One region of the Phyllobacterium sp. CCNWLW183 genome, then DNA from elsewhere that is predicted to be linked to it. Evidence: riboswitches for the same ligand, from Rfam matches in the RefSeq annotation. Region 1 holds a riboswitch; each other region holds the start of a gene.
The links. A riboswitch is a leader RNA that binds a small molecule or an ion and turns the genes downstream of it on or off. The one in region 1 is predicted to bind cobalamin.
Positions count from the first base shown of each region.

Region 2: linked by a shared signal. The riboswitch ahead of V9K95_RS05225 (aromatic ring-hydroxylating oxygenase subunit alpha) and the one ahead of V9K95_RS21305 (hypothetical protein) in region 1 are both predicted to bind cobalamin.
Region 3: linked by a shared signal. The riboswitch ahead of bluB (5,6-dimethylbenzimidazole synthase) and the one ahead of V9K95_RS21305 (hypothetical protein) in region 1 are both predicted to bind cobalamin.
Region 4: linked by a shared signal. The riboswitch ahead of V9K95_RS10925 (ABC transporter ATP-binding protein) and the one ahead of V9K95_RS21305 (hypothetical protein) in region 1 are both predicted to bind cobalamin.

Region 1 covers NZ_JBBCBN010000010.1:117,171-123,259, reverse strand. The annotation lists gene V9K95_RS21330 (ABC transporter substrate-binding protein) at 1-585, shown strand, start outside; gene V9K95_RS21325 (ABC transporter permease) at 643-1,419, shown strand; gene V9K95_RS21320 (ABC transporter ATP-binding protein) at 1,416-2,201, shown strand; gene V9K95_RS21315 (GlsB/YeaQ/YmgE family stress response membrane protein) at 2,207-2,464, opposite strand; gene V9K95_RS21310 (glutamine synthetase beta-grasp domain-containing protein) at 2,813-3,853, shown strand; cobalamin riboswitch at 3,991-4,213, shown strand; gene V9K95_RS21305 (hypothetical protein) at 4,316-4,579, shown strand; gene cobF (precorrin-6A synthase (deacetylating)) at 4,576-5,349, shown strand; gene V9K95_RS21295 (GAF domain-containing protein) at 5,489-6,089, shown strand, end outside.
Region 2 covers NZ_JBBCBN010000001.1:1,089,407-1,095,495, reverse strand. The annotation lists gene V9K95_RS05230 (L-fuconate dehydratase) at 1-852, shown strand, start outside; cobalamin riboswitch at 1,034-1,232, shown strand; gene V9K95_RS05225 (aromatic ring-hydroxylating oxygenase subunit alpha) at 1,344-2,585, shown strand; gene V9K95_RS05220 (hybrid-cluster NAD(P)-dependent oxidoreductase) at 2,591-3,676, shown strand; gene V9K95_RS05215 (TIM barrel protein) at 3,831-4,646, shown strand; gene V9K95_RS05210 (carboxymuconolactone decarboxylase family protein) at 4,730-5,314, shown strand; gene V9K95_RS05205 (YciE/YciF ferroxidase family protein) at 5,497-5,970, shown strand.
Region 3 covers NZ_JBBCBN010000001.1:840,678-846,766, reverse strand. The annotation lists gene ettA (energy-dependent translational throttle protein EttA) at 303-1,952, shown strand; gene V9K95_RS03990 (MOSC domain-containing protein) at 2,052-2,660, shown strand; cobalamin riboswitch at 2,687-2,879, shown strand; gene bluB (5,6-dimethylbenzimidazole synthase) at 2,926-3,669, shown strand; gene V9K95_RS03980 (DUF2293 domain-containing protein) at 3,602-3,919, opposite strand; gene V9K95_RS03975 (ArsR/SmtB family transcription factor) at 4,048-5,055, shown strand; gene metF (methylenetetrahydrofolate reductase [NAD(P)H]) at 5,055-5,981, shown strand.
Region 4 covers NZ_JBBCBN010000004.1:118,216-124,304, forward strand. The annotation lists gene V9K95_RS10915 (FecCD family ABC transporter permease) at 68-1,081, opposite strand; gene V9K95_RS10920 (ABC transporter substrate-binding protein) at 1,082-2,029, opposite strand; gene V9K95_RS10925 (ABC transporter ATP-binding protein) at 2,026-2,835, opposite strand; cobalamin riboswitch at 3,106-3,319, opposite strand; gene V9K95_RS10930 (transglutaminase family protein) at 3,863-6,089, shown strand, end outside.

The DNA.
Region 1 (6,089 bases):
CTCAAGGGCAAATCCGTTGCGGCCTCTGCACCTGGCACCTCGCCTTATTTCGTGCTGGCATGGATGCTGAAGAAGAATGGTCTTTCGATCAAAGACGTGAAAGTAGTCAATATGGAACCTGGACCGGCGGCACAGGCTTTTGTCGCTGGGCAGAATGACGCGGCCATGACCTATGAGCCATATCTGTCCACTGTTCGCGCTGCGCCAGACAAGGGCAAGATCATCGCCACCACATTGGATTATCCGGCTGTGATGGATACTTTCGGCTGCACGAATGAGTTTCTGGAGAAGAATCCTGAAGCTGCAAAAGCGCTGGCCAAAAGCTATTTTGATGCATTGGCCCTGATTGCTTCAGACAAGGATAAATCCTTTGAGATCATGGGAGCAGATGTAAAGCAGTCCGGTGCAAAGTTCGCAGAATCTGCCCAATATCTGAAGTGGCAGGATCAGGCTGCAAACAAGATCTTCTTCGAAAAGGAATTCATGACCTTTTCTGAGGAAGCTGCAGAATTGCTGCTTGAAATTGGCATCATCAAAAAGAAGCCCGATCTTTCAACAATTGTAGATACCAGCTTCATACAATAATGAGGCTTGCGCGAAGAGCGGGCATTGTCCGCTCTTCGTTTTTGCTAAGGGGACTTTATGTTCAGACCTTTACAGCCCATCGGGGCGCAAGCGCGGATACTTCTGGGTATTCTGTTTTTCATTCTCTTTGTCGGTGGCTGGTCTTTTGCGACTTTCGGCGGCTTTGTATCCAGCACCTTTCTTGCAGACCCTCTGACCATGGTGAATGATGGCTGGATTTTGCTGTCGGAGCAGAACTTTCTCTATGATATCGGAATGACGATCTGGCGTGTTGTTGGCGGCTTCATCATTGCTGCCATTATCGCCGTGCCGCTTGGCATTGCGATGGGAGCTTACAAACCGATCGAAGCCCTGCTTGAGCCATTTGTATCCTTCGCGCGTTATCTCCCTGCATCGGCATTTATTCCGCTTCTCATTTTGTGGGCGGGTATCGGCGAATTGCAAAAGCTGCTGGTGATTTTCATCGGTGCCGTTTTTCAAATCATTCTCATGGTTGCCGTTGCCGTTGCCAATACAAGGCGAGACCTGGTGGAAGCGGCCTATACACTCGGCGCCAATGACCGGGGTGTGGTCAAGCGCGTGCTTATTCCTGCCAATGCCCCGGACGTGGCTGAGACATTGCGGCTGGTTCTGGGCTGGGCGTGGACCTATGTCATCGTGGCTGAAATGATCGGCGCATCCTCCGGTATCGGGTATATGATCATCAACAGTCAGGCGCTGCTCGCTACAGGTCAGATTATTTTCGGCATTATTGTTATCGGCATTATCGGTTTGATTTCAGATTTCCTGTTCAAGTCGGTCAATCGCCGCCTTTTTGCATGGAGGCTCGCATGAGCACGCTCATCATTAAAGGCGTGAGCCGTGTCTTTCCGGGTGTTCGCGGCGGGCAGCCTGTGCAGGCGCTGCAACCGACGGATTTGACTGTTCCGCACAATGATTTCGTGTCCATCCTCGGACCATCCGGCTGCGGAAAATCCACGCTGTTACGTATTGTTGCGGGGCTTGACCGGCCGACCACGGGCACGGTCACGCTTGATGGCAAAGAGGTGAAAGGTCCAGGCGCAGATCGCGGTGTCGTGTTCCAGTCCTATACGCTGTTTCCATGGCTGACGATCGAACAGAATATCGGTTTCGGCCTGACAGAACGCGGCGTCGGCGCAAAGGAAAAAGCTGAAATTGTCGCCTCTTACATCGACAAGGTGGGACTTAAAGGATTTGAAAACCATTGGCCAAAGCAATTGTCCGGTGGCATGCAGCAGCGCACGGCAATTGCCCGCGCCTTGGCGAATGATCCGAAAATACTACTTCTCGATGAGCCTTTCGGAGCGCTGGATAACCAGACGCGAGGCTTGATGCAGGAACTGCTGCTCAGTATTTGGGAGCGGGAACAAAAGACAGTTATCTTTGTCACGCACGATATTGAAGAAGCGATTTTTCTGGCGTCACGCGTGGTTACGATGTCAGCGCGGCCGGGCCGTATCAAGTCGATCACGCCGGTACCGCTGGGACATCCGCGCCATTACACGGTTAAAGCCGCACCCGAGTTTGCCCGGATACGGCTTCAATTGACCGAGGAAATTCGCAGCGAGGCTATACTCGCTGCCGTTTCTCATTAATCAAATCAGGCTGTTCGTTTGAACATGCGGGCAACAGCGATAAGAATACAGGCGCCGATAAAGCCTGCAATCAAATAGCCCAGCCAGCCTGTAAGGACGACGCCGACCATGGAAAGGATCGCGTTGGCGATTATCGCGCCCACGATCCCGAGTATGATGTTCATGATGACGCCCATGTTGCTCTTCATGAACATCTCTGCAAGCCAGCCCGCAACGCCACCAATGATGATTGCTGCGATCCACCCGATTCCGGCACTTTCCATAATACTCTCCATTTCGTTCATTCCAGATCGTTAATCCGGAAGTGAGTTATTGGTTCCAAGCTCGCGACAGAATTTGCGCCTTATCATGCCTAGAAATTCCGCACCTGCCTAAAAATGCATCAACGTGGCGATTGGTAAAAGCGGTTTTTCTGAGCCGTCAGCATAGCAATGGCAGCTTCAAACTGCAAAAAGCACCGCTAAAAATATCCGGCTAATATGTTTTTCAAATTTTTGCGATCCGGCTGAGCGAATTGGCACGCTGTTTGCATTGTCAATTCTATCTGCGAACTGCGCTCCACGATGCAAGCCTCGCAACCGGTCTGCACAATAAAATATGAGAGAAACGGAATGGCAAAATATAAACTCGAATATATCTGGCTCGACGGTTATGTCCCTTCGCCAAATCTTCGCGGTAAGACGCTGATCAAGGAATTCGACGTATTTCCGACGCTGGAACAATTGCCGCTTTGGGGCTTCGATGGAAGCTCGACAATGCAGGCAGAGGGCAAAAGCTCGGATTGCGTATTGAAGCCTGTTTCTCTTTATCCGGACAGTGAACGCAAGAATGGCGTTCTCGTCATGTGCGAAGTCATGATGCCCGATGGCAAGACACCGCATCCTTCCAACACCCGCGCAACTGTTCTTGATGATGACGGCGCATGGTTCGGCTTCGAACAGGAATATTTCTTCTACAAGAACGGCCGCCCGCTCGGCTTCCCTGAGACAGGTTTTCCTGCGCCGCAGGGCCCATATTATACAGGCGTTGGCTACAGCAATGTTGGCGATATCGCCCGCAAGATCGTCGAAGAGCATCTCGATATCTGCCTGAATGCCGGCATCAACCATGAAGGCATCAATGCTGAAGTGGCAAAAGGCCAGTGGGAATTCCAGATTTTCGGAAAAGGTTCCAAGAAGGCTGCCGATGAGGTCTGGATTGCACGCTATCTCCTGCAGCGCCTGACTGAAAAATACGGCATCGATATCGAATATCATTGCAAGCCGCTCGGCGATACTGATTGGAATGGTTCGGGCATGCATGCCAACTTCTCCACCACCTATATGCGTGAAGTCGGCGGCAAGGATTACTTCGAAAAGGTCATGGCGGCATTTGAGCAGAATTGCGCTGCCCATATCGCCGTATATGGACCGGACAATCATATGCGCCTTACCGGCAAGCATGAAACCCAGTCGATCCACCAGTTCAGCTACGGCATTGCTGATCGCGGTGCATCAATCCGCGTTCCGCACAGCTTTGTAAACAATGGCTATCGCGGTTATCTTGAAGATCGCCGTCCGAATTCGCAGGGCGACCCCTACCAGATCGCGTCGCAAATCCTGCGGACAATTTCTGAAGTGCCGGAAGATGCGGAAGAAGTTCTCGCCGCTTGATCTTGTTTGAATAGTTTGGAATGGCGCGGGCACCAGCCTGCGCCATTTTCTATTGGTGATGCGCCGCATTCAGCCGTTTACCGGTTTCCCCCCGATAAATTTACGCATGCCCTGTTGACCTCAATAGGTGGGCTGGGTTCTTATAAGAGTGTTCCGGTTCTCCCGTGCTGCAAAGCCGGGAGCTAAGAGGGAAGCCGGTGAAGTGATATTCACCAATGCCGGCGCTGCCCCCGCAACTGTAAACAGCGAGTTGCTGTCGCTTGAATTCGTTCAGGCAAAAGGTCACTGGGATTTCCCGGGAAGGCCAGACAGCAATACTGACCTGTGAGCCAGGAGACCTGCCGAAACATGATGAACGTCCACGGGCGGGGTGTCCCGGTGTGTCGCTTGCAATGGTTTGCCGCAGGCTGACTATCTGCAATCTTCGCGCTTGACCCTTGCCCCCAACAATCGGGGTTAAGCATGATACTCGGCGCCAATACAAATCAATATAGCAACCCACAATCGGTCAACGCGGCAACTGTGCCGGAAGACGTGTTTTTTGCCTGGCTGCTCTCCCGGCCTCGCGGCACCAATATTGTTGCAGCTGCAAGCCAGGAGATTATAAAGCTTGAGGCCTATGCCGGAAAACATGCGGGGGCAAAACGCCTCCACGAACTGTTCTGTGCTTTGATCGAAGAGAGTCAAAGGTCGGAACTATCGTCGGCCTCGCGTGTGCCCCAGTGAAACGCAAAGTGCTCATCATCGGAATTGGCGCGGGCAACCCAGACTACGTGACCATACAGGCAGTCAATGCGCTCAATCAGGTCGATGTGTTTTTCATTCCCGATAAGGGAGCTGAGAAAGAACAGCTGTCCCGCATCCGTCGGGAAATTTGCGAGCGTTTCATCACCGCCCCCCACTACCGCATGGTGGATTTTGAAACGCCGCTGCGCGCGAAACCGTCCTCTACCTATCGAACAAGTGTCACGGACTGGCACGACAAAATGGAAGCGACCTATGCGCACCTGCTGATGGAGGAGCTTGGCGATGATGAGTGTGGTGCTTTCCTCGTATGGGGTGATCCATCGCTTTATGACAGCACGATCCGCATTCTCGACAGACTGAACGCAAAGGGCAATTTCGAACTGGACTATGATGTCATTCCCGGCATCACCAGCATTCAGGCGCTCACGGCAAAGCATAAGGTTGTGCTCAATCGAATCGGCGAGTCCATTACGATAACCACCGGGCGCAAGCTTGCCGAAGGTTTTCCGAACAATTCGGAAAGCGTGATTGTGATGCTCGATGGCGAGGGCGCGTTCAAGGCAATTGATGAAGATGTCGATATTTATTGGGGTGCTTACATAGGAACGGAAGACGAGATTCTCATGTCCGGCAAGCTGCGCGATGTCGTTGACGATATTGAGCGGTTGCGAAATGTTGCGCGCGCGCAAAAGGGCTGGATCATGGATACATATTTGCTGAAAAGGTCATATGACGAGATTGGAGAATAGCTGCGATTATAACCGGGGGCGTTTTGGACCTGCGCCTTTAAATTGCGTCGGTAGAACAGCCCCGGTTGCCGCCACCAATAGGTGACTTGACGTAGGCGAGAACAGGCGTCACCCTGTACATGGACTTCGGAGGAGGACCATGGGAACGCAGGATGACGGCTTACATGCCGAGCATATCCAATCTGCCGTGACAGGTGACGCTGCCGCGCAGTCAGCGGTCGTTGCATCCTGGGGCCGTTCAATGCGTCTCTACGGCTTGAAGCCTGATGAGGGCACGCCGCCAAACATGCTAACCGATCAGGAATTGCGTGAAGCGCGTGAAGAGCTGGGATCTCTCATAGAAACGGCAGAAATCGCACTCGACCGGCTTTATTCGGCGGTGGGTGGTGCGGGATGTTGCGTCCTGTTGGCAGACAAGAATGGTGTTCCTGTCGACCGCCGGGGCTATGAGGGCGATGATGCCACCTTTTGCAAGGCGGGACTTTGGACGGGAGCAGTCTGGAGCGAAGAGTGCGAGGGCACCAATGGCATTGGCACAGCGCTGGCTGAACAACGTGCCCTGACGATCCACCGCGACCAGCATTTCCGCAGTCGCAACACAGCGCTTTCTTGTACTGTAGCACCGATTTTCGATCATCGCGGGCGGCTGATGGCGGCGATTGACGTATCGTCGGCACGTTCCGATCTGACCGAGGGCTTTGTCAAACTCATTGCCATGGCTGTGGTGGATGCCGCCCGGC
Region 2 (6,089 bases), on a different contig from region 1:
GTCAAAATCGTGGACTTCCGCTATCTCACAGACGTGCTGACGCCTGAAGAGGCGCTGGAAATTCTGCGTAGAGCAGAGGTCGGTAAGAAAGAGCGTATTGAAACGCTAAAAGCAGATGGGTATCCCTGCTATACGACATCGGCAGGCTGGCTGGGCTATTCCGATGAAAAGCTCCGTCGCCTTTGTCAGGAGGCCGTGGATGCGGGCTTCAACCACATTAAGATGAAAGTCGGCCGCGATCTCGAAGATGATATCCGACGTCTTACCATCGCGCGTGAAGTGATCGGCCCTGACCGCATTCTCATGATCGATGCCAATCAGGTCTGGGAAGTGAATGAAGCCATTGATTGGGTGAACAAGCTTGCCTTCGTCAAGCCGTTCTTCATTGAAGAGCCAACGAGCCCCGACGACGTTGCGGGCCATCGCAAAATTCGGCAGGCTATCCATCCGGTGAAAGTCGCGACCGGTGAGATGTGTCAGAACCGCATCATGTTCAAACAGTTCATCGCCGAAGGCGCTATCGATGTCGTGCAGATCGATAGTTGCCGCATGGGTGGACTGAACGAAGTGCTGGCGGTGCTGCTTATCGCCGCAAAGTATGAGCTACCAGTCTGGCCGCATGCGGGCGGTGTTGGTCTGTGTGAATATGTCCAGCATCTGTCAATGATTGATTATATCGCCGTTTCAGGGACGAAAGAGGGCAGGGTTATCGAGTATGTCGATCATCTGCACGAGCATTTTGTTGATCCCTGCAACATTCAGGATGCGGCCTATATGCCACCCTCGCTGCCGGGCTTTTCAATTGAGATGAAACCGGAATCGATCAAGCAGTATTTGCATCACGGTCTTTAAAGCCTTTCCGCCCGGTAAATGAACCATCGCCGTCTCTGGTGATATTCATTGCTGACATGGAAAGGGTATTGTGCCGCCATTCTGACGTGCCGGAGTGGCGGCATTTTCTGTTTTTTCGGTCGTGTCGTCTTGTGTAAATGCGATGTCGTTTCCGCACCTATTCTTTTTATCATCCGGATGCTTTTATCAGGCTACTTGAGGTGCCGCTTTCTAGGGAAGGTGGAGAATTGGGAAGCCGGTTTAATCCCGGCGCTGCCCCCGCAACGGTAGTGGAGTGAAACGCGGCAAAATAGCCACTGGAGCATGGTTCCGGGAAGGCGCCGTGAGGCTCGCAAGAGCAACTCCAGAGCCCGGAAACCAGCCGCAAGCGATAACACCGACTGATCGCGGTGGGCGATCAAGGAGCATTGTTTTGTATGGGCAGCCATACGGACGGTCTTCTCCGTCACCACCAGTCAGTTCTTTCGCAAATGAGATGGCGAGGACACGACATGGACGCACATAGTGAACTACTCCGGAACCTGAAACACCGGAAACCTGGCTATGGCCTTGAGCAGGCTTTCTACAATGATCCGGAGTATTTCCGGTTGGATATGGAAAATATCTTCTACCGCGACTGGCTGTTTATCGGTCATGATTGCGAAGTGGCGCGACCGGGCAATTATTTTACCGTGCAGATTGGCGATTATCCGGTCGTTATCGTCCGGGACCGCGAGAAGAAAATACGCGCGTTTCATAACTCATGCCGCCATCGCGGGTCGCGCGTTTGTGCTTCTGAACGGGGCACCTCGGCGAAGCTTGTTTGCCCCTATCATCAGTGGACTTATGAACTGGATGGCCGTCTATTATTCGCGCGCCAGATGGGCGACGATTTCGATGCCAGCCAGCACAGCCTGAAGACGGTGCATTGCGAAAGCGTTGGCGGCTATATCTTCGTCTGCCTTGCGCCGATTGCGCCGGATTTTGCCGCTACGCGTGCCATGATCGATCCTTATCTTGCACCGCATCGCCTCAGCGAAACCAAAGTCGCCTTTCAAAGCTCGATCGTGGAGAAGGGTAATTGGAAGCTGGTGTGGGAAAACAACCGCGAATGCTACCATTGCGCCGCCAATCATCCGGAACTCTGTAAGACGTTTCCTGAAGCACCAAGCGTGACTGGCATACAAGGCTCAAAGGATGATCCGGAAATCGTGGCGCATTGGGACAAATGCGAAGCCGCAGGTCTTCCGAGCGTGTTCCGTATCGATGAAAATGGCCAGTACCGCGCAACACGCGTGCCGCTGCTTCACGAAGCCGAGAGCTATACCATGTCGGGCAAACGTGCTGTAGCGCGTCAGCTTAGCGATGATGTGAATGCACGGCAGATCGGTTCGCTATTGCTCTATCATTATCCGACGACGTGGAATCACATTCTGGGGGATCATGCCCTTTCTTTCCGCGTTCTCCCGCTTAGCCCGACCGAAACCCAGGTCACGACCAAGTGGCTGGTGCACAAGGACGCGGTGGAAGGCGTCGATTACACCATTGAGGAACTCACGCATGTCTGGCTCGAAACCAATGATCAGGACCGCCAGATCGTTGAAGAAAATGCTTTTGGCATTCGCTCTCCTGCCTATGAGCCGGGCCCTTATTCGGTAGAGCATGAAGGCGGTGTTCTGCAATTCCTTGAATGGTATTCCAACACGATGGAAACGCGCCTTTCCGGCGACAAGCGACTGAGCAAGGTAGCGTAGTGAATATGGGCATTCCTCAAAAGTACCCGCATCTCGATCAGATGCAGCCATGGAACGACCGGCTGCATCTGCTGGAGTGCCTGTCTGTCATTGAGGAAGCGCCCAATGTGAAGACATTCACATTTCGTTCCGACAATCAAAACTGGTTCCGGTATGAGCCCGGCCAGTTCATGACGTTTGAATTGGGTACGCAACCGGATGCGGTCCTGCGTACCTACACTCTCTCTTCCAGCCCCTCGCGGCCATTTACGATTGCAATCACGGTCAAAGCGCAGGATGGCAGCATCGGCACCCGCTGGATGCTGGACCACCTCACGCCGGGCGCGCGGCTGAAAGCATTTGGGCCGCTGGGTGACTTTTCGATCTCAAAACATCCCGGCGAAAAATATCTGTTTATTTCTGCCGGATCAGGCATCACGCCTATGATGTCAATGACGCGCTGGATGCAGGATTGTGCACCACAAAGCGATATTAGTTTTGTCAGTTGCGCACGCCGCCCGAGCGACATCATCTTTCGCAAGGAACTCGAATATCTGACCAGTTGCATGCCAAATCTCAAATTGTCCTTTCTGATCAAGGAACATGAAATGGGGCAGCTCTGGACGGGTATCAGAGGCAGGCTCGAAGCGCCGAAGCTTTCGCTATTGTCGCCCGACTTCAAGGAACGGACGGTTTTCTGCTGCGGTCCTGACGGATTCATGCGCGATGTTCGGGCCATGCTGGAAGAGTCCGGCTTCGATATGGCCAATTACCATCAGGAAAGCTTCGGTTCCGCCGCCGAACCTGTGCTTCCGGTAATGGACGATATTTCTACGGAGGTGTCTGAAACTGCCGCGATCGTCACTTTCTCCATGGCCGGCAAGGATGTGCACTGCGTCGCAGGCGATACAATCCTCAAGGCTGCCCGTGGTGCTGGCATTCGAATTGCCGCGGCCTGTGAATCCGGATTGTGCGGCACCTGCAAGGTCATGAAAATTTCCGGCAATGTCGATATGAACCATAATGGCGGGATTCTCGACGAGGAAATTGATGAAGGCTATATCCTGGCCTGTTGTTCCAAACCGTTGGGCAATGTCGAAGTGGAAGCCTAGCGCAAATTTTGCTCCAGCTCCCAAGCGCATTTTCGTGTTGTCGATCTCAATCCCCTTGCTTTTCCCGATGCATTGCTTGACGAAGCTCGTGTATTGCCAAAGGCCGAGATTCGCATAGAGCAGGCCGGCTCAAAGCTGTGGGGAGGAACCCAAAATGGCTGCACCAATTTTTGCTATCAATCATGTCGCTGCCCCGAATCTTCGCCCTGCCGCGTTTTTTCAATTGGCGGTGGCGCTTGGCTTGCGCGATGTTGAGATCCGTAATGACCTTGGCGGCAATGCGATTATTGACGGCACAGCTGCAACTGAAATGAAGGCGCTATCGAAAGCAGCCGGCGTGCGCATTGCCACGATCAATGCCTTGCAGCGCTTTAACGAGTGGACTCCGGAACGTGAGCACGAGGCTATTGAGCTTGCGGATTATGCGCGAGACGCTGGCGCAGCGGCACTTGTTCTGGTTCCTGTCAATGATGGCACGGGTCAGGAAGAGGGTGAGCGGCAGACTAATTTGCGAAAGGCGCTGACGGCGCTAAAGCCCATTCTTGAGAGCCGCGGACTGTTGGGTTTTGTCGAACCGCTGGGCTTTGAAATTTGCTCGCTTCGTTCAAAGGGCGAGGCAGCGCATGCCATTGAGGCTATCGGGGGTAAGGCTTGTTTCAAGCTTGTCCATGACACTTTCCATCATCATCTTGCCGGAGAGCCAGAATTTTTTCCGGATTTGACAGGGCTCGTCCATATTTCCGGCGTGACGGATCCTCATGTGAGCATTGATGATATGCGTGATCCGCACAGGGTTCTGGTTGATGAGAATGATCGCCTAGGCAATGTCGATCAGATCCGCGCACTTTTGAATCAGGGCTACAAGGGCTTGTTTTCATTTGAGCCTTTTGCAGAAGAAGTCCAGAAAATGGCTGACCCGGCACGTGCCATTTCTGCCAGTATGGCATGGATTAATACCCGATTGGGCTGAACGCCGCTTCGCTCTAAAGGCCTATATCCCATGGCGTCCTGCTTTCTGATAAGGTAGGTGCGACTATTGTTGGGAGAATGGCGATGTTCCTGCAAACGATTGACGATGAAAGCGCGACGGACGAAGTGGCCGAAATTTATGCCAGGCACAAAGCCCAGCTTGGCTTCGTCATGGACGCGACGCGCTGCTTTACGGCGCGCCCTGATCTTTTGCCCGCCTATACAGATTTCATGGATAAAATACGGGCAGGCTTTTCGCTCGGCATGCGAGAATGGCGGCTGATCACGCTCATTGCGGCAAAGCACATCCCTTCGACCTATTGCTCGCATGTTTATGCGAAACAACTGATCGGCGATCTTGGGTCAAAGGAAATGGTACTCGCTGTCCATAGCGATTTTCGAACTGCCGGGCTTTCTGCTGCGGATGTGGAAATGCTGGCCTATGCGGAAAAGATTACGCGGGATGCTTCCAAAGTTGAACAAGAAGATATTAATCGGCTACGCGCGGCGGGCTTCACGGATGTCCAGATATGCGACATCGCCCTATGTGCCTCATTCCGTTGTTTTGTCAGCCGTTTCTTTGATGCGACAGGCGCTGCGCCAGAAGCAATATTTCTTGATCCAGATATCAATTTTCAAACGGCGATGACTGTCGGAAAACGTTTCTAAACTGATGAGGCACTGCGCCGTTCTACAGGTTTCGTTGCGATAGGCTATGGCGCTATTTCAGAATCTCTTTGGCATTGACCCAAGACACTCGGTTGATTGTGATGTGATTTCGTCTTGGGTGCGACGGAACATTATCGCTCCCCCAAGGTTCCTGTATCCCAATCGACAGGAGGAAAATCATAATGAAGACACTAGCTGAGATTTTTGAACACACATTGCATGACGTCTATTATGCCGAGAATGCGCTCGTCAAAGCTCTACCAAAAGTTGCGAGCGCTTCCAAAGACGCCAAACTCAAAAAGGCAGTAGAAGAGCATCTTGAAGAGACGAAGGGTCAGGTAAAGACGCTGGACCAGGTTTTCAAATCGCTGGGTCTTAAGCCGAAAGCCGAAAAATGCGATGCCATTGAAGGTTTGATCAAGGAGACGGATGGTCTTATTGAAGAGGCTTCCGGCACCGCGCTGAATGCGGGCTTGCTTGCCGCTGCGCAAGCCGTGGAGCATTATGAGATTGCCCGCTACGGCTCATTGCGGGAATGGGCTAAAACACTCGGCCATGACGAAGCTCACAAGCTGCTCAGTGAAATTCTCGATCAGGAGAAGGCAGCCAATAACAAGCTGACCAACATCGCTGTTGAGAGCGTCAACAAGCCTTAACAGGCCCTTCTATCGGACAAATTGAGCGGGTCTGGCAAGTTTGCCGGGCCCGTTTTCATGTTGGATGGACAGCGAACCATTTTGCGCAGCTGTGCAACTAATTACTTCGTCTAACTATA
Region 3 (6,089 bases), on a different contig from region 1:
ACCAGAAGCATATGAGTTTCGCGGGCATTGCAATTTTTCGGTGTAATCGCGAATCGGATGATGTTGTCGCAATGACGAAACGTATTTCGTCTAGTTAGTTTACATGGCCGCTACTGGGAGAAGAGGACGCTTCCTGTTGCGGCACCAGAGGGGAAACCGGGTGACGGAAATATCCGCGCCCGGTTTCGCTCGTTTGGCGAAGGTCGAAAATCATGGGCATCCATTGCCACGGCTGAGGCTTTCGCCTACATACGGCGCAAATTCATTCAAAAGAAATCCCGAGCATCGGAGTGACGCGCGTTATGGCACGCCAATTCATCTATCACATGTCCGGCCTGAACAAGGCATATGGAACCAAGAAGGTTCTTGAGAATATCAACTTGTCCTTCTACCCAGACGCCAAGATTGGTATTCTGGGTCCAAATGGCGCCGGTAAGTCTACAGTTCTGAAAATCATGGCTGGTCTGGATAAGGAATATACAGGCGAGGCTTGGTTGGCGGATGGCGCTACCGTTGGCTATCTGGCGCAGGAACCTTATTTGGATCCAGCCAAGGACGTTATGGGCAATGTCATGGATGGCGTTGCCGACAAGAAGGCCATTCTCGATCGCTACAATGAATTGATGATGAATTACTCCGACGAGACCGCCGATGAAGGCGCCAAGTTACAGGATGTCATCGATTCTCAAAACCTCTGGGACCTTGAATCGCAAGTTGAGATGGCGATGGAAGCACTTCGTTGCCCACCCGGCGACAGCGAAGTAACCAATCTTTCCGGTGGTGAGCGCCGCCGTGTTGCTTTGTGCCGCTTGCTCCTGTCACAGCCTGACCTTCTTCTGCTCGACGAACCGACCAACCATTTGGACGCTGAAACGACCGCCTGGCTTGAAAAACATCTGCGCGAATATAAGGGCTCCGTGCTTCTGATTACGCATGATCGCTACTTCCTAGACAATGTGACCGGCTGGATTCTCGAACTCGACCGTGGGCGCGGCATTGCTTATGAAGGCAATTACTCTGCCTATCTTGGTGCCAAGTCCAAGCGCATGCTGCAGGAAGGCCGTGAAGATGACTCCCGTCAGAAAGCTCTCGAGCGCGAACGCGAGTGGATTTCCGCCAGCCCGAAAGCACGTCAGGCAAAATCGAAGGCACGTATCAAGGCCTATGATGCGCTCGTTGATGCCGCTAACGACCAGCGCCCCGGCGATGCCCAGATTCTGATACCGGCGGGTGAACGGCTGGGTCAGGTGGTTATCGAAGCCGAAAATCTCACCAAGTCTTTCGGTGATCGTGTGCTGATCGAAAACCTGACTTTCAAACTGCCACCCGGCGGTATTGTTGGCATTATTGGTCCGAACGGTGCGGGTAAAACCACTCTGTTCAAGATGATTACCGGTCAGGAAAAGCCGGATTCCGGCACTATTCGCGTCGGCGAGACTGTTAACCTCGGATATGTCGATCAGAGTCGCGATCACCTGAAAGCCGACAAGAATGTCTGGGAAGAAATTTCCGGCGGAACTGACATCATCAAGCTTGGCAAGCATGAGATGAACTCCCGCGCTTATGTTTCAGCATTCAACTTCAAGGGTACCGACCAGCAGCAGAAAGTTGGAAATCTTTCTGGTGGTCAGCGTAACCGCGTGCATCTGGCCAAGATGCTTCAGTCCGGTGGCAATGTTTTGCTCCTCGACGAACCGACAAACGATCTAGACACGGAAACCTTGGCAGCACTTGAAGATGCCTTGGAAAAATATGCAGGTTGCGCTGTGATCATCAGCCATGATCGCATGTTCCTTGACCGTCTCGCGACGCATATCCTGGCTTTCGAAGGCGATAGCCATGTCGAATGGTTTGAAGGCAATTTCGAAGATTATGAAAACGACAAGATTCGTCGTCTCGGTCCCGATAGCGTCAATCCAAAGCGTCCAAGCTACAAGCCTCTGACACGCTAAGTATAGATGGGGAACCGCAAGGTTCCCCGTTGTCTTTGCTGGTGTAATCGCCAGATAATTTGCCGCTTTTCTAAAGCAGGGAACTTTTTGGAGCAAATGATGACTGACCTGTTCGGTAATCGTGACGAAATAGTCCCTTCGCGTAAGGTCAGTGGTCGTGTGATCGGGCTATTTGAGGCACTCGACAGGGATTTTGTCACTTCTCCAACAGATTCACTGGAACTGACTTTTGACGGTATTGTCGGTGACTTTCACGCGGGTCAGACGCGTCGCTCTGGCGGACGTGAGCCTTGGTATCCGCGTGGCACCGAGATGCGCAACGAACGCCACCTTTCCATTCTAAGTGCCGACGAGCTTGACGAGATCGCAGCAGGCATGGGCTTGCCTCAGCTGAAAGCTGAATGGATCGGTGGAAACATGGTGATTTCCGGTATTCCATCCCTTTCGATGCTACCACCCAGATCGCTGATGTTTTTTGAAGGTGGCGTGACGTTGAAAGTCGATGGACAGAATGCGCCCTGCAAGATTGCTGGTCGTTCTATTGCTTCGCATGCGGGTACTCCTGACGAAACCACCACTGCATTGGATTTTGTACGCGTGTCCAAGCGCTCGCGGGGTATCGTCGCTTGGGTTGAAAAGCCCGGGATCATACGCGCCGGTGAAAAAGTTGATATTCGTATTCCCGAACAGTGGATTTACAGGGTCTAAGGCTTGCGCCAAGTGCCTTTTCATGGCGAATAGAAAACAGGTCCGGTGCCAGCAATTTAGACGATTGCGGAGAATCGGGAAGCCGGTGAAAATCCGGCACGTGCCCAGCGCTGTAAGGGGAATGACCGTGCATTATGCCACGGTGGCCGAGAGGCCACAGGAAGGCGCACGGTTCAGCTGAACCCAAGTCAGAAGACCGGCCGGACCCCATAGCCCAAGCTGCGCGGACGGCGGCGAGGGCCTCAAGCGTTGTTAGGAGCAAACAATGCACGAAGCTTTTGATAGTCCGGTTCCAGCGGGTGATTTTACTGACGATGAGCGTGCGGCCGTTTATAAGGCGATTTATACCCGGCGAGACGTCCGCGATCAGTTTTTGTCAAAACCGATCGCCTATGATGTTTTGATGCGATTGCTCGATGCGGCGCACCATGCTCCATCTGTAGGCTTCATGCAGCCTTGGAACTTCATCACAATTCGCGATATGGCCCGCAAGAGGCAAGTGCACCGCGCTTTCGCCAAAGCCAACGAGGAAGCCAAGGCCCTGTTTCAAGATGAACGCCGGGCGCTGTATGCCTCTCTCAAATTGGAAGGCATCCTTAAAGCGCCGGTCAATTTATGCATCACCTGCGACCGGACACGCGGTGGAACGGTCGTGCTCGGTCGCACCCACAACCGCCAGATGGATGTCTATAGCACCGTTTGTGCAGTCCAAAATTTGTGGCTTGCTGCCCGTGCTGAAGGTATTGGCGTTGGCTGGGTGAGCATCTATCACGACAATGACATGCGCCAAATATTAGGTATTCCGGATCACGTTGAGATTGTTGCCTATCTATGCCTGGGCTATGTCGACGAGCTTTTTGATGCACCGGAGCTGGAAAAAAAGGGCTGGCGCAAAAGAATCCAATTACAGGACCTTATTTTTGAAGAAGGCTGGGGCCAGCTCAGCTCAGATCTTCCTCATCCGGATCCAGAAGACGTGTCGCCCGCCATTCCGTCAGTTTGCGATTAATCGCATCAAGCACGAAGAAACGAGCGGACTCTTTGTCATAGCCTTCGTCGCGCAGCGCATCATAGTCTGTATGTTGATGCCGCACATGGGCAATAGCGGCCAACCATACGGCAATCGGCGGCGGCAAGGTCTTCATATGGGGCGCACCTGCGGCCGCGCGTATTGGTTCCGAATCGGAGTAGGGAACGGCGGGTAAAAGCAAGGTCAGCGCTTTGTTGATTGAACGCTGACGGTTCGTTCCTGCACTCATTGATGTCTTTCTAATTTGATTCTGGCGCCTATTTCAGACGCGGCAGAAATTGTCGTCAATGGCAAAAACCTCTTGCCAATCGTCGCCTCATGACATAAACATATCTTTATGTCTTTTGAGGATTGGTTATGGACCGGCACAATCTTAATCTCGACCTGATGGTTGATACGTTGAAAGCGGCAGCTGAGCCTAGTCGGCTACGCATTCTTGCTTTGTTGTCGCGTGGTGATCTAACCGTTTCCGACCTCACATCCATTTTAGGACAATCTCAGCCGCGAGTGTCACGACATCTGAAATTGCTCTTTGAAGCAAGTCTTATCAACCGCTATCAGGAAGGCTCCTGGGCCTATTTCCGTTTGGCGGAATCATTGATTGTGGGAGATATTGCCCGTTCCCTGCTAGATCGCCTGGATTGTTCTGATCCCCTGCTGGAGCGTGACCTTGAACGTCTTTCCTCTGTGAAGCTTCAGCGCCGTGAACGTGCGGCTGCCTATTTTAGCGCGAATGCTTCAAGCTGGGATGCTATCCGCTCGTTGCATGTTCCAGACGGCGCTGTGGAAGAGGCCCTTACCAAGATCATAGGTGCAAGACCGTTTCAAGCGATGCTCGACGTCGGTACGGGTACCGGGCGCCTGCTTGAGCTCTTTGCTCCGCTCTACTTGCGCGGTGTCGGTATCGATATCAATCGCGACATGTTGACGATTGCCCGGTCAAATCTTGAGAAGTCCGGCATTGCCAACGCGCAAGTCCGTCAAGGTGACGTCTATTCCTTGCCGGTAGACAGAGAGTCTTTCGATCTGGTGACAATCCATCAGGTCTTGCACTTCCTTGATAATCCGGCCGAGGCCATTCGTGAAGCTGCGCGTGCCTTGCGTCCTTCCGGCCGAATGTTGATCGTCGATTTTGCTCCACACGAACTTGAATTTCTACGCGACAGACATGCCCATTTGCGCCTCGGTTTTCATGACGGACAGATTAAAGACTGGCTGACGGAAGCCGGACTGACGCTGGAACAGAGCATGGAATTACAACCAAAAGATAAAGACAAACTGACTGTTAAATTGTGGCTGGCACGCGACCCACGCTTGCTAATTGCCGATCCTGTTTCAACCTCCCGCGTTACGGAGAGTGTCTAATGAGTTTTTTCCGCCAATCCCGCCGTGCCGATCTTGGTAGCAATATCAAGGTTTCATTCGAGTTCTTCCCGCCAAAGACCGAGGTGATGGAAGAGCGTCTCTGGGAGACTGTAACGCGTCTGGCTCCGCTTAATCCCGAATTTGTCTCTGTGACATATGGGGCAGGTGGCTCCACTCGTGAACGCACAGCCCGCACGATCAAGCGCATCTTAACCGAAACCGATGTGAATGCAGCGGCACATTTGACCTGTGTTGATGCCACGAAGGAAGAGGTGGACACGGTAATCCGCGAATTTGCCGCCATGGGTGTCAATCGCTTTGTCGCCTTGCGCGGCGATCCGGCAAGCGGCGTAGGTGCTCATTACAAACCGACACCGGGTGGGTATGAAAACGGTGCCGAACTTGTCGCTGGATTGAAAGCTTTCGCTGACTTCGATATTTCGGTGTCTGCATATCCCGAAAAGCATCCCGAGAGCCCGGATTTTGCTACCGACATCGATATGTTGAAGCGCAAGGTCGATAATGGCGCGACGCGTGCCATCACGCAGTTCTTTTTCGAGAACGACCAATATGAGCGCTATGTTGAAAAGGTGCGTCGTGCCGGAATCTATATTCCGATTTTGCCTGGCATACTTCCAATCCATAATTTCACCCAGGTTACCAATTTTTGCTCCAAAGCTGGTACTCACATACCTACATGGCTGGCAGAGCGGTTTGATGGATTGCAGAATGACGAGCAGACTCATGCTCTGGTAGCTTCAGCCGTCGCAGCGGAACAGGTTCTTGATCTGGTCGAACGTGGCGTGCAGGATTTCCATTTTTATACGATGAACAGGGCTGATCTCGCCTTTGCGATCTGCCATCTCATCGGTATTCGTCCGGAAGCTGTAGCACTCCAATCCAATCTGGCCGGTGCAGCAGCTTGATAACAGCTTGTAAAAGTGAAACGGCCCGGTTGCTATAACCGGGCCGTTTCTTTTGTTTCACTCACTTAACGGTCAGAGACCATATCCGTAGCGCTCATATTTCAATTC
Region 4 (6,089 bases), on a different contig from region 1:
GTGCCTCTCGCACAGGCATATGCCTTAACAAATGCCATTTGGCTTTGGTCTGCAGTAAATTATCATCTCATCCTTTGCGCAGCAGCAAGGTGACGACGAAGAACGCACCGATGGAGCTGGTGACGACGCCAATCGGCAATTCCTGCGGCGCGAGCAGCAGTCTTGCGATGAGGTCGCTTGAAAGGAGCAGTATGCTTCCGAAAAGCGCGCAAGTTACAATCAGTCCGGCATGGAGCTGGCCGGAAAAACGCCGCGCAATATGGGGAATCATCAACCCGACAAAGCCGATAACGCCCGATACTGAAACAAAGATCGCGGTTGAAAAGGCACAAACAATAAACACGATATTCCGGGTTCGATTGACCCTGACGCCGAGGCTTTCCGCGGTGTTTTCGCCCGCCAAAAACGCATCAAGATTGCGGTGGTTATAAAGCGCGAAGACGAGGATCGAGGCGAGGCCAATCAATGCCAGCGGCAGATTATCCCAACGCGCAATTCCCAGTCCTCCAAGCGTCCAGAACAATACCGAATGGGCGGCGCGTTGATCGCCGGAAAACACCATATAATTGGCAAGCGCCGTGAAGATGAAGGATACGGCAAGGCCAGCAAGGATCATGCGCTCGGGACCTTGACCTTGTACGCGGCGCACCAGCAGCAGAACGATAATAGCTGCGAGCATGCCACCGCTGAACGCAGCAATGGGCAGGGTCCATACGCCGAAGCGATCGCCGAAAAGACTTATAACCGATACCGCGCCAGCAGCAGCCCCCGAGGAAAGACCAAACAGGAAGGGGTCGGCGAGATCGTTGCGGGTAACGGTCTGCAACATTGCGCCAATGATGCCAAGGCCAGCACCGACGCACAGGCCGAGAATGGCGCGGGGCAAACGCAGGTCGACAATAATTCTTTCTATGGGCACAGTCGTGGCCAGATCGCTGAGCCCTGCAAAATGCGCCAAGGCATTCAACACGTCGCCAAGCGCGATAAATGTTGAGCCATAGGCAATGGAAAGGAGCCCAAGCACGATGACCAGCACCGTGCTTACCGCTAAAGTCAGTTTTGTTCCCGCCGGAAAATGCACTCAGAATGCTTCCGGATGCATTGCCTTGGCAATCTTTTCGATGGCTTCGATATTCGCAGGACCCGGCGTAAGTTCCGCATAACGAAGGGCGACAAAGCGCTCGTTCTTTACTGCATCGGTTTCCTTCATCGCCGGATGGCTCTTCAGGAAATCGAGAAGCTTCTTATATCCAACATCATCCTGATAATCGAGCAGTACGAGAAACTGCGGATTGCGCGATGCAACAGTTTCCCAAGAGGTGGTGGCCCAGCTGGATTCCAGGTCATCCATGATGTTGACGCCGCCAGCTTCGCTGATCATCGCTGAAGGGATGGCGAACTTTCCAGCGGTGAATGGTTTGTCTTCACCGGAATCATAAAGGAACACGCGGGTACCGCTGTTGGTGCCGACCTTCTTTTTGATCTGTGCCAATTGGGTCTTCCAGCCGGAAATCAGTTTTTCAGCTTCTGCTTCCTTGCCGAAAATTTTGCCCAGCTTTTCGATGTCGCCATAGAGAAGTTCCATGGAAGCGGCAGGGCGGTTTTTATCGAGATGGACGCAGCTCTCGGTCAGTTCGAGGGTTTTGATTCCATAGGGCGCAAGTGTATCGGGGGTAACTTCGCCGCCGATGCGCATGCCGTAATTCCATCCGGCAAAGAAGAAATCAGGCTGCACGGCGATAATATTCTCGAGTGTCGGATTTTTTGGTGCAAGTTCCGGAATGGAACCCTGCTGCTTGATGAAGGCATCATCGAGCTTGTACCAGCCGGTGATTCCGGTCACGCCAACCATTGAAGATTGCAGGCCAAGCGCGAAAGCCATTTCGCTCATGTTAATATCATTGACGACAACGCGCTTGGGCGCTTCATCGAAACTTACGGTTTTGCCACAGCTGTCGACAGTTACTGGAAAGGCGAATGCCGGGGCCGATAGAATCGTAAAGGCCAAGGCGAAAAGGGATTTTTTCATAAAATACTCCGGGGGTGAGAATGGGCGTCATGGTTTGGTTCGGGTGCTTCAAACACCATAAGATCGCGTTGGCGGGATGGGTGCCTGAGGCGCAGCACATCAAGGTCAAATACATCGCTGACAATGCGCGGGGTTAGCGTTTCGTCGGGCGTGCCTGATGCTACAAGCTGAGCGCTGTGCATGACTGCTACATGGGTGGCAAAGGGCGCAACAAGCGGCAAATCATGCAGAACGGCAATGGTCGTGACATTAAGTCCGGCAACCAGCAGGAGCAGTTCGCTGCGCGCCTTTGGATCGAGGTGATTGGTCGGTTCATCAAGAAACAGGATGGCCGGTTGCTGGGCGAGGGCGCGCGCCAATTGCATGCGCTGCCGTTCGCCGCCTGACAATGAACCCAATGTACGACGGCGGAAATGGCTGATCCGCGCGCGCTCCATGGAATCTTCGACGATTTCCCGGTCGACCGTGCGCGTTAAGACGCCCAGATGGGGAATGCGGCCAAGAGATACATAATCCTCGACAAGAAGCTGTTGATCGGGGGCATCGGTCTGGCCGACAAAGGCAAATTGCCGGGCCCGCTCAAGCGGCGACATTGTACCGATAATTTTGCCGTTGAAGCTTATTCCGCCGGACGTCGGTGGCAGCAGCCCGGCCAGCATGCGCAGCAAGGTGGATTTTCCAGCGCCATTCGGCCCGATAATAGCGAGCCTTGCGCCACATCTTATGCCGACCGACGCAGCATCAACCAAAATATGGGTTCCGGTTTTATAGCTCACGGCTGTTGCATCAAGCTGTATATGGCTCACGGGCGCGCTCCCATGCCGTGGAAATATTCTGAGGACTTCGACATGGGTAAGAGATAGCGTAATGTTATAACAATCGTCAATGCCGATTGTTTGAGAGGGTAGATAATATGATGCTGGGTCGAAGTGACGATGCGCGAAACGTTCATACCTGCCAACTTTCAAGGGGAGGACAGAGAACGCAGACGATGAACCGGAAGCTATTCAAAGCATTCGGGTGCCGCTAATGCGGACAGAGGTCATCGCATCGCTCCCGGCACACCCCGTCCGGTTCGAATTTCAATTATGATGGCAGGTCTCCTGGCTCACGGGTCTTGGCAAAGCCTTACCTTCCCGATCTTGCGATCAGTGGCATCATCAGGCGTCGCTCACCGCTTACAGTTGCGGGGGCAGCCACGGTTTCGGTCCCTTTTGGGTACGCCTCACCGTGTTCCCTTTTCATCTCCAGCATTGTCTAGCCGGAGAAACCATCACGATGATTAGTAGTTGAACCGAAGTGAAAATGAAATGGGGTAAAAGAGATAGCACTTGGAAAAAATAGAAGAATGCTATGTTTCCCTCAGGAGTGAGAGGGAGGCTATCGCCCACCTCCCGTTTTCTGGTTTAATGAATGGAGATCCGGATAGTGAGTGTCCAGCTCGTCCGGGTCTTTTTCAATTCCAGGGTGATAATCAGCAGCTACCCTTTGTTGGCATTGAGTTTCTGCGTGGTTCGACGGGGCTCACCACGAGGAATGTGGTTTGATTGCACATTGGTCGATAACCTTGCAGGAAGTGACTTCCTGCAAATAATAACCTCCCTCATGGTGAGCTCCGTCGAACCACGCAGCAAGCCTAATGCAAATTATATTACCCCCTCTCTTGGATTTGGTTGTGTCGTCCATTTTGCCAGCCCGTTTAAGGTGCAGATTCAGTACGTGCTAAAATAAATGGCAGAATAAGTTTTTTAAGCGTGAACAAGCCGATGGAGTAGGCTAGGCTTCGCATGTAGCCTTTGGCGACATCGATGTTTTATTGAATTTTGGGGCGACATGGCAATTCACGCAGCAGTCTATCACCTGACTCACTATAAATATGATCGCCCCATCATGCTCGGGCCGCAGATCATCCGCCTTCAACCAGCTCCGCACTCGAGAACCAAAGTGCTGAGCCACTCGTTGAAGGTCAGTCCATCCAACCATTTCGTCAATTTGCAGCAGGACCCTTACGGTAATTTTCTGGCCCGTTTTGTCTTTCCTGAGCCCGTCACGGAGCTCAAGATCGAAGTCGATCTCATTGCCGATATGACCGTCTATAATCCGTTTGATTTCTTCGTCGAACCTGCCGGGGAAATCTGGCCATTCGCTTACCCCGAAGATATACGCGACGATCTTTCCATATATATGAAGCCGGAGCCGATTGGGCCGCTTCTGTCGGATTTTCTGGCAACGATTGATCGCTCAAGCACCAATACAGTCAATTTCGTCGTGGACCTTAATGCCCGCATCCAGCGCGAGATTGGTTATGTTATCCGCATGGAAACCGGTGTCCAAGAGCCGGAAACCACGTTGAATGTCCGTACAGGTTCGTGCCGTGATACCAGCTGGCTTCTCGTCCAGACCTTGCGTCATCTTGGCTTGGCGGCGCGTTTTGTTTCCGGCTACCTCATCCAGTTAAAGCCCGATCTGGTGGCGCTGGATGGGCCTGCCGGGACAACGACGGATTTTACTGATCTACATGCCTGGTGCGAGGTCTACTTGCCGGGTGCCGGTTGGATTGGCCTTGATCCGACATCGGGGTTGCTGACTGGCGAAAGTCATGTCCCGCTGGCCGCAACACCTCATTATCGCAATGCTGCACCGATTTCAGGCATGGCTGAACCGGCCAATGTCGAATTCGGTTTTGACATGCGGGTAACGCGCGTCTCGGAGCATCCACGCATTACCAAGCCATTTTCCGATGAATCGTGGGACGCGCTCGATGCGCTTGGCAACAAAGTCGATGCGCTGCTCAAGGAACGGGATGTTCGCCTGACCATGGGCGGCGAGCCGACATTCGTTTCAATTGACGATTTTGAATCCGGCGAATGGAACACCGATGCCGTTGGCCCAACCAAGCGGGCAAAAGCTGACAAGCTGATCCGGCGCTTGCGTGATCGTTTCGCGCCGGGCGGATTTCTGCATTACGGGCAGGGAAAATGGTATCCGGGGGAGAGCCTGCCGCGCTGGACGTTCTCACTCTATTGGCGAAAAGACGGCCAGCCCATCTGGGTCAATCCTGATCTTATCGCCGTGGAAAACAGCAAGGCGGATGTCAAACCGGAAGATGCGGGCAAACTGCTGGTGGAGATGGCTGGCGAATTGGGCGTTGAAGAAGATATGGTTGCCGCCGCCTATGAGGACCCCGCAGAATGGATCGTCAAAGAAGGCAATTTGCCGGAGAATGTTGATCCTTCAAACTCCATGCTGAAAGACCCGGAAGAGCGCAGCCGCATGGCGCGTGTTTTCGAACGGGGACTGACAGAGCCAACAGGATTTGTATTGCCGGTACAGCGCTGGAACAGCCAGGCTGCGCAAGGTCCGCGCTGGCGCAGTGAAAAATGGACTACGCGGCGCGGCAAGCTCTTTCTGGTTCCGGGCGACTCTCCTGTCGGTTACCGCCTGCCGCTGGGCGCTCTGCCACATGTGCCGCCTTCCGAGTTTCCCTTCATCGTGCCGGTTGACCCTTCCGTAGAGCGGGGTCCTTTGCCGGATTCGCCGGCATTAACCGGCATTGATGTGAGAGACGAGCCGCAAGCGGTTGCTTCGTTCACCGCCGCCGAAGGTAATGCCCAAGAGCGTGTGGAGCAGGAACTGGGAGAGATTGGCGGCGCGGTGCGTACAGCCATTTCGGTTGAACCGCGCGATGGCCGGTTGAGCGTGTTCATGCCGCCGGTTGAGGCGCTTGAGGACTATCTTGAACTTGTCGGGGCGGCGGAAGCTGCTGCCACCAAACTCGGCTTGCCGGTTCATATCGAAGGTTACGGACCACCGCAGGACCCGCGCATCAGCGTGATACGCGTTGCTCCCGACCCTGGCGTGATTGAAGTAAATATCCATCCGGCTTCGAACTGGCGCGAATGCGTGGCAACAACCGAGACGATTTATGAGGAAGCTCGCCAGACAAGGCTTGGCGCTGATAAATTCATGATTGACGGGCGGCATACGGGCACTGGCGGCGGCAATCATGTGGTGGTTGGCGGCGAAACACCCAATGACAGCCCGTTTTTGCGCCGTCCGG